2 regions of the Pseudomonas sp. FP2309 genome follow, and region 1 is predicted to be linked to the other one. Evidence: riboswitches for the same ligand, from Rfam matches in the RefSeq annotation. Region 1 holds a riboswitch; the other holds the start of a gene.
The links. A riboswitch is a leader RNA that binds a small molecule or an ion and turns the genes downstream of it on or off. The one in region 1 is predicted to bind cobalamin.

Region 1 (3,654 bases):
ACCAGCGCGCGGGTCAGGCGATAGTTCCACACCACGCCTTCGTCAATCGGGTCGAGTGCGTAGCCGGCGTTCCACAGTTTATTGGCGAGCACCTGGAGCACCACCTGCGGTTCGATGGCGGTTTCACCGATGGCCACGCCGGCGAGTACGGCGGCCAGCAGCAGGACCAGGGCTATTAGCGTGCGGGTCATTGGGGCAGGTCGTAGCCGTCGATGGCGCCCGCCAGTTGTTCAAGGCCGTCGAACGTGCGGATGCTGGCCTGCAGCGCCAGGGCGTCGAGGATGATGATGCGATTGTGTTTGACCGCGTCCATGTTGCGCGTGACCGGGTCGCTGCGCAGGAAGGCCAGTTTCTTTTCATGATCGTCGGCGGGGTAGCGGCGCCGGTCCATGCGGGCGATCACCAGGAAGGTCGGGTTGGCCCTGGCGATGGTTTCCCAGCCGACGGCGGGCCATTCTTCATCGGACTGCACCACGTTATGCAGGCCGAGGGTCTCGAGCATGAACTCGGGGACACCTTTGTGACCGGCCACGTACGGGTCGCTGGCCATCTCGGCGCTGGAGAACCATACCAATGCACTGGCGTGCTTGAGGCCTTTGCTCTGCACAGTGGCCACCGAGTGGGCCAGGCGCGCCTTAAGCCCGTCGTTCAACTGCTGGCCGCGATCCTGTACGTCGAAAATCTGCGCCAGTTGGCTGATGCTTTTGTAGAGCGTGTCGATGCGAAACGGCTCCAGTCGCGTGCCGTCGGCGCCCACCAGGTTGTCTTTGTTTTCGCAGTCGGAGGGCAGCAGGTAGGTGGGGATCTTCAGCTCGTGGAATTGCTCGCGCGTACCCACCACGCCTTGCGGGCCCACCACCCATTCCAGTTCGGCAGCCACCAATTGCGGGCGCTTGGCGATCACCGCTTCAAAGCTCGGCTCGTTGTTGGCCAGGCGCTCGATGCCATCGTTCTGCGCCTTGAACTGCGGCAGCACGCTGTTGAACCACAGAGAGGTGCCAACCACGGTATTACCCACGCCCAGGGCGTAGAGCATTTCGGTAGCGGCCTGGCCGATGGTCACGCTGCGCGCGGGGGCCTGCCCGAAGGTCAGGGTGCTGCCGCAGTTTTCTACCGTCAGCGGGTAAGCAGTGGGTGCCGCCTGGGCCAGGGCACAGAAAGCCAGGCCAGTGATCAGGGCAATAACGCGTGGCAGCATGGGGCGATCTCCGTTTGAACCGTACGTGGAACTGGGGAGGTACGATTCGGAAATACACCCTCGAGCGTCGTGATAAAGGCAGGCAAGGATGTGCTTCCCGGACACCCCGCCGGTGAGTGATGTTGCTGGGCCGGCAGGTCTCCTGACTGATGCGTCGTCGCCTCGCTCCAGCCTTCCCGGACGGCGTCCAGTGGCGTTGAGGAGCGGGCTCGGCACCTACAGTTGCGGGGGCAGTTTCGATTGGCGCCGCGTGCGGCGTTTCGAATTCCCTATTAGTCCCGTGGGGGAACCGGCGCGGTATGGTAGTCCATCTTGGGCGCTGGGTGGAGGTACAATTTGGGTCCGTCCATAACCAACCCAAGGAAGGCCATGTTAATACGTCTGAGAATAGTGCCACTGTTGTTTTGCATGAGCGCACACGCCGCTGACCCTGCGCTCGCCCGCTACACCGACGCGATCGGCGACAGGGCCCGCGCCATCGCCCAGTTGGATGACGCAACCATTCTTGCCGAGGAAGCCAAACTGGCGCCCGTCGCCAGTGACCTGTTGCGCAAGGTCGCGCCGCTGATCCGCAAGGGCGGCACCGGCACTGCGGTCCAGGAATTTTTACTCGACCAGTACGCACAGCACGGCTGGCTGCCGATGATGTTCGGTTATCGCGGCTACCCGGCAGCGGTGGCGGTGTCGGTGAATAACCAGGTGAGCGCCGCGCCGCCCACCGATGTGCCGTTCCCGGACGCGGCGCTGGTAAAAGTGGAGTTGATCGCGGCATCGGCGCAGGCCCATGTTGCCCAGGTCTGGACGTTCGCCACACCCAATGCCACCCCGGCGCAACGCCAATTGCTGATGACTGCGCGCCGTGCGCTGGCCAACGGAGTCGCCCACGTTCAGGGCGGCCAGCGGCTGGCCAATGTGGGGGCGGCGATACAACAGGAACTGGACGCGGGCCATGCCGTCGCGGTGCGTGAGTTTGCGGGCTATGCCATGGGGCAGGCGCGCATACAAAAGCCGCAAGTGCTCGGTTACAAGGTCGAGGGTGACAGCCCGTTGATGCAACCCGGGCAAGTGCTCAACGTGTATGTGATCGCCAAGGCGGGCACCGTTGGTGTGAGGTATCAGCCACCGGACTTTTGGAGCCTGCTCTCCACGGACGGTGCCGACGGCGTGATGTTGTCGGCGATGGTCGAGGTGACGGCAGATGGGCACCGGCTGCTTAGCCGGATGCTGGATTGATGCGCTGTACCGCCCTGCGAATGCTTGAGCGATGGGGTGACACGCAGTGATGGCTCAATGATATTATTTGCCGCGCCCTTTCGATTCGCCTTTGTTCATGGAGAACTTATGTCTTTTCGCAACGTCCTTGTCCTGACCCGGCTTTGCACCTTGTTACTGCTGGGTGGTTGCGCCCAGTCAGTGTCGTCACCCCCACCTGCTGCGCCAGTGCCGCTTGAACCGTTAGGACAGGTTTTGCCCTCGAACCCTTCAAGGCTGGGCTGGATCGACCAGATCATTGATCAAGACCCCGTCGTCACTTCTGCGCGCAAGCCCGTACTCCAACCGGCTCCGGATAACGACGCGCGCATTGCCAAATTGCGTAAACAAGACGGTGGCGTGCTGCCCGCGGGCTATTGGGCGCTCTACAAGCAGAACCTGGAAGCCATGCAGTACGACTTGAACCACCAGCATGACGCGGCCCGTGCCGAATACGTAAACACCTACCGCGATGAGTTGAGTCGTTTGAACGACGTGACACTGCAAACCATAGCCACCGCGCCCCAGGCACTGGATGCCCACACCCGCAGCCAGTTAAACGCACGCCTGACTGACCGCACCGCGGCCTATATCACAACCAGCAATCAGTCGTTCCGGGCGGCCACGGACGCCCACATTAACCGCATGGCCTTGATGGATCGCCAATACGATGTCTGCGCACGCCACCCGGATTGCTGGGATGCACCAGTCAAGCACTAGCCTCGATACGTCATACACAGGGAGTAAGTCATGAATGCTGATCAATGGATTGTTTTGTTCGAGCGGGCCTTTCGTGAAATGGGCGATAAACTCGAACAGGTGTTGCAACTGAACAGTTGCCGCGAGCACTGGATTCAGGCCGAAATCAGCTTGTATGCCTGGTTCAAGAATGAGATCAGCCTCTGGACCGATTTGCCGATTGGCGAGCGGCGCAAAGCCGACCTGTATGCCCTGGACGACAGTGGCTCAACGAGCATGGTTGCTGAAATCAAGTGTCTGGGCGACATATCCCAAGCCAAGTGCCTGGAGGGCAATTGGTCAGTGAGGGCTGATGTTGAGCGGTTGCGCTCATTCGAATGCCCGGTCCGGTTGTTTGTGCTGGTGATTGCCAAAGGTGAGCGCGAGACCAACACCGGACGACGCCTTCGCGGGGATGAGTGGGTAGATGGGCGTGACTGCGTCAACGTAGACCTGGGGTTTGCCTT
Region 2 (3,654 bases), 310 kb from region 1:
CGCCCTTGTCGGTAAACGGCCTCCGCCCCGCGCCCACCATTGGGGCTCAGCCCTCGGGCAATCGGCTGCCACTCGGTGTTGGTCAGGGAATGATGATAGGTATGGCCGCGCAGCACGCCTTCGGGCAACTCGACACTTTGCAGGGCCAGGGCCGCGAGTTTCTTTTGCATCACCGCATCGCCCTGGAGCAGGCCGAGCAGTTCAGCGCGGTGGCCATCGACATCGGTGAGCGAGTCCAGCAGGTAAAGCATGCCGCCACACTCCGCGAGCAACGGTTTGCCGGCGGCGTGATGGGCACGGATGGCCGCGAGCATCGGGGTGTTTTCCGACAGCGCCTGGTGGTGCAGTTCCGGGTAACCGCCGGGTAAATACAGGCTGTCGGCGGCGGGCAGCTCACGATCATGGATCGGCGAGAAAAAGCTCAGTTCGGCGCCCATCGCGCGCAACAGGTCAAGGCTGGCTCCGTAGGTGAAGGCAAAGGCCTCATCGCGGGCCACGGCGATGCGTACGCCTGCCAGCAAAGGCTCGGCCTCGATCACCTGCGGCGCGGCGAAGGTCACCGGTGGTGGCAACGCCACTTCGCAACTGCTGCCCAGGGCTTGGGCGGCGGCGTCCAGGCGCACATCAAGGTCATTCAATTCGCTGGCCTGCACCAGGCCCAGGTGACGGCTGGGCAACTCGATACCGGTCTCCCGGGACAATGCGCCATACCAGCGCAGGCCCTCGGTGAGACTGCCTTCGAGCAACTGTGCATGGCGCAGGGTGCCGACGCGGTTGGCCAGGACGCCGGCAAACGGCAAGTCCGGCTGGTAGCGCGCCAGGCCTAACGCCAGCGCGCCGAAGGTCTGGGCCATGGCGGTGCCGTCGATCACGCCGAGCACCGGCACACCGAAGTGCCGCGCCAAGTCAGCGCTGGACGGGGTGCCGTCGAACAGGCCCATCACGCCTTCGATCAGGATCAGATCGGCCTCTCCCGCCGCTTCCCACAGCAGACGGCGACTTTCCTGCTCGCCCACCATCCACATGTCCAATTGATACACCGGCGCACCGCTGGCGCGCTCGTGGATCATCGGGTCCAGAAAGTCCGGGCCGCATTTGAACACGCGCACCTTGCGCCCCAGGTTGCGGTGCAAACGGGCCAATGCAGCGGTGACGGTGGTTTTGCCCTGGCCGGACGCCGGTGCGGCGATCAATACGGCTGGGCAATGACGGGGCTGATTCAAAGTTCGACGCCCTTCTGTGCCTTGATACCGGCCTGGAACGCGTGCTTGAGCATGCCCATTTCGGTGACGGTGTCGCCCATTTCGATCAGCTCGGGCTTGGCGCCGCGACCGGTCACCACCACATGCTGCATCGGCGGGCGGGCTTGCAGGTCACTGAGCACCTGGTCAAGGTCGAGGTAGCCGTGCTTGAGGGCGATGTTCAACTCGTCCAGCACCACCAGGCCGATGGCCGGGTCTTGCAGCAATTGGCGCGACACGGCCCAGGCAGCCTCGGCGGCGGCGATATCGCGTTGGCGGTCTTGGGTTTCCCAGGTGAAACCTTCGCCCATCACATGAAAGCGTACTTGCTCGGGGAAACGTCGGAAAAACAGCTCCTCGCCGGTGCTGTTGCGCCCCTTGATGAACTGCACCACGCCGCACTGCATGCCATGCCCAATGGCCCGGGCAAGCATGCCGAACGCCGAACTGCTCTTGCCTTTGCCGTTGCCGGTGAGCACCAGCAGCAAGCCGCATTCGTTGGGGGAGTTGGCGATGCGCTCGTCGATCACGGCTTTTTTGCGCAGCATGCGCGCCAGGTGGCGTTCGTCGCGGTCGGGGGTATCGGTCATGGCAGCTCTCCGTTGGGGCTGAACAAAAACGGCGGGCAGGAAAAAACACAAACAGACAGCCAAGCATCGCCCACCGTGATGCTGTTGAATGAGTCAGGCCGGTCTCCGGGCTCATGAGTGGCGTCCTGTAGAGAACGGACCGACGCTGCGCCTTCCCATATCGCACGCGATACAGTGGCAAAAGGCAGCGATTTGACTCATTTACCGTTGCGGGGGCAGCGCCGGAATTGCGGCGGCACTGTGTACAAGTGCGCTCACTCACCGGCTTCCCTGTTTCACCCTGTCGACCCATCGGTCACAGAGCACCTGAAACAAGCGGCGAAGGTTAGTGGGTTGGGGGTGGAGCGTCAATGAAAGCTGGACGAGTACTTGAACCATCGCACCGCAGCGCTCCTCTACCCTTACAGGTATCAAGGAGAACACCATGCATAAAACCAGACTCGCCCTGCTGATCATGCTCGCCGGCACCCTCGTGGCTTGCGGCGAAAGCTCCACCCTGCAAGTCTCAGACGGCACCGGCCCGTCGCCCAGGCTGCCGGAGCCGAACAAGACACTGATCCCGACCGTCAACATCGCGCCAGCCATCGGCTGGCCGGAGGGCGCCAAGCCAACCGCGGCGGCTGGCACCCAGGTGGCCGCATTCGCCGAGGGCCTGGACCACCCGCGCTGGCTGTATGTGCTGCCCAATGGCGATGTGCTGGTAGCGGAAACCAATGCTCCGCCCAAGCCGGATGACGCTAAGGGCCTGCGCGGCTGGGTCATGGAAAAGGTCATGGGCCGTGCCGGCGCGGGGGTGCCGAGCGCGAACCGCATCACGCTGCTGCGCGACGCCGATCACGATGGCGTCGCCGAAACCCGCACGGTGTTCCTGGAAAACCTCAACTCGCCGTTCGGCATGACCCTGGTCGGCAACGATCTGTACGTGGCCGACTCGGACAAACTGCTGCGCTTCCCGTATCAGCCGGGCGAAACCGAAATCAAGGCTCAGGGCGCCAAGGTGGTCGACTTGCCCGGCGGCCCACTGAATCACCACTGGACAAAAAACGTGGTGGCCAGCAAGGACGGCAGCAAGCTGTACGTGAGCGTCGGCTCCAACAGCAACGTCGGCGAGAACGGCCTGGAGGCGGAACAGGGGCGTGCCGCGATCTGGGAAGTCGACCGCGCCAGCGGCCAGCACCGGATTTTCGCCTCCGGCCTGCGCAACCCCAACGGCATGGCCTGGGAACCGCAGAGCGGCAAACTGTGGACGGCGGTGAATGAACGCGACGAGATCGGCAGCGACCTGGTGCCCGACTACATTACCTCGGTCAAAGACGGCGGCTTCTACGGCTGGCCGTTCAGTTATTACGGCCAACACGTGGATGTGCGCGTCACGCCGCAGGACCCCGTCCTGGTGGCAAAGGCAATTGCGCCGGACTACGCAGTGGGCCCGCATACCGCTTCGTTGGGGCTGACTTTTGCCGAGGGCAGCAAGCTGCCGGCTGCGTTCAGCAACGGCGCGTTTATCGGCCAGCATGGCTCGTGGAATCGCAAACCGCACAGTGGCTATAAGGTGATCTTCGTGCCGTTTGAGAATGGCAAACCGAAAGGGCAGCCGGTGGATGTGCTTACCGGATTCCTCGACAAGGATGAGAAAGCCATGGGCCGGCCGGTAGGCGTGGTGATCGACAAGCAGGGGGATTTGCTGGTGGCGGATGATGTGGGGAATAAAGTGTGGCGGGTGTCGGCGGCTAAATGAGCCACTGCAGGAGGGGCGCACCCCCTCCTGCAGCGTTGCGTTAAGGGTTGCGTGCCAGATTGCCCGGCAGCACCCTTTTGGCGCT

Region 2: linked by a shared signal. The riboswitch ahead of cobO (cob(I)yrinic acid a,c-diamide adenosyltransferase) and the one ahead of PSH59_RS16985 (ABC transporter substrate-binding protein) in region 1 are both predicted to bind cobalamin.

The regions. Positions count from the first base shown of each region.
Region 1 is NZ_CP117439.1:3,705,917-3,709,570, reverse strand. It holds gene PSH59_RS16990 (iron ABC transporter permease) at 1-191, opposite strand, end outside; gene PSH59_RS16985 (ABC transporter substrate-binding protein) at 188-1,198, opposite strand; cobalamin riboswitch at 1,313-1,507, opposite strand; gene PSH59_RS16980 (M24 family metallopeptidase) at 1,607-2,431, shown strand; gene PSH59_RS16975 (hypothetical protein) at 2,666-3,169, shown strand; gene PSH59_RS16970 (hypothetical protein) at 3,200-3,654, shown strand, end outside.
Region 2 is NZ_CP117439.1:4,012,107-4,015,760, forward strand. It holds gene PSH59_RS18380 (cobyrinate a,c-diamide synthase) at 1-1,223, opposite strand, end outside; gene cobO (cob(I)yrinic acid a,c-diamide adenosyltransferase) at 1,220-1,831, opposite strand; cobalamin riboswitch at 1,910-2,156, opposite strand; gene PSH59_RS18390 (sorbosone dehydrogenase family protein) at 2,256-3,569, shown strand; gene PSH59_RS18395 (C40 family peptidase) at 3,610-3,654, opposite strand, start outside.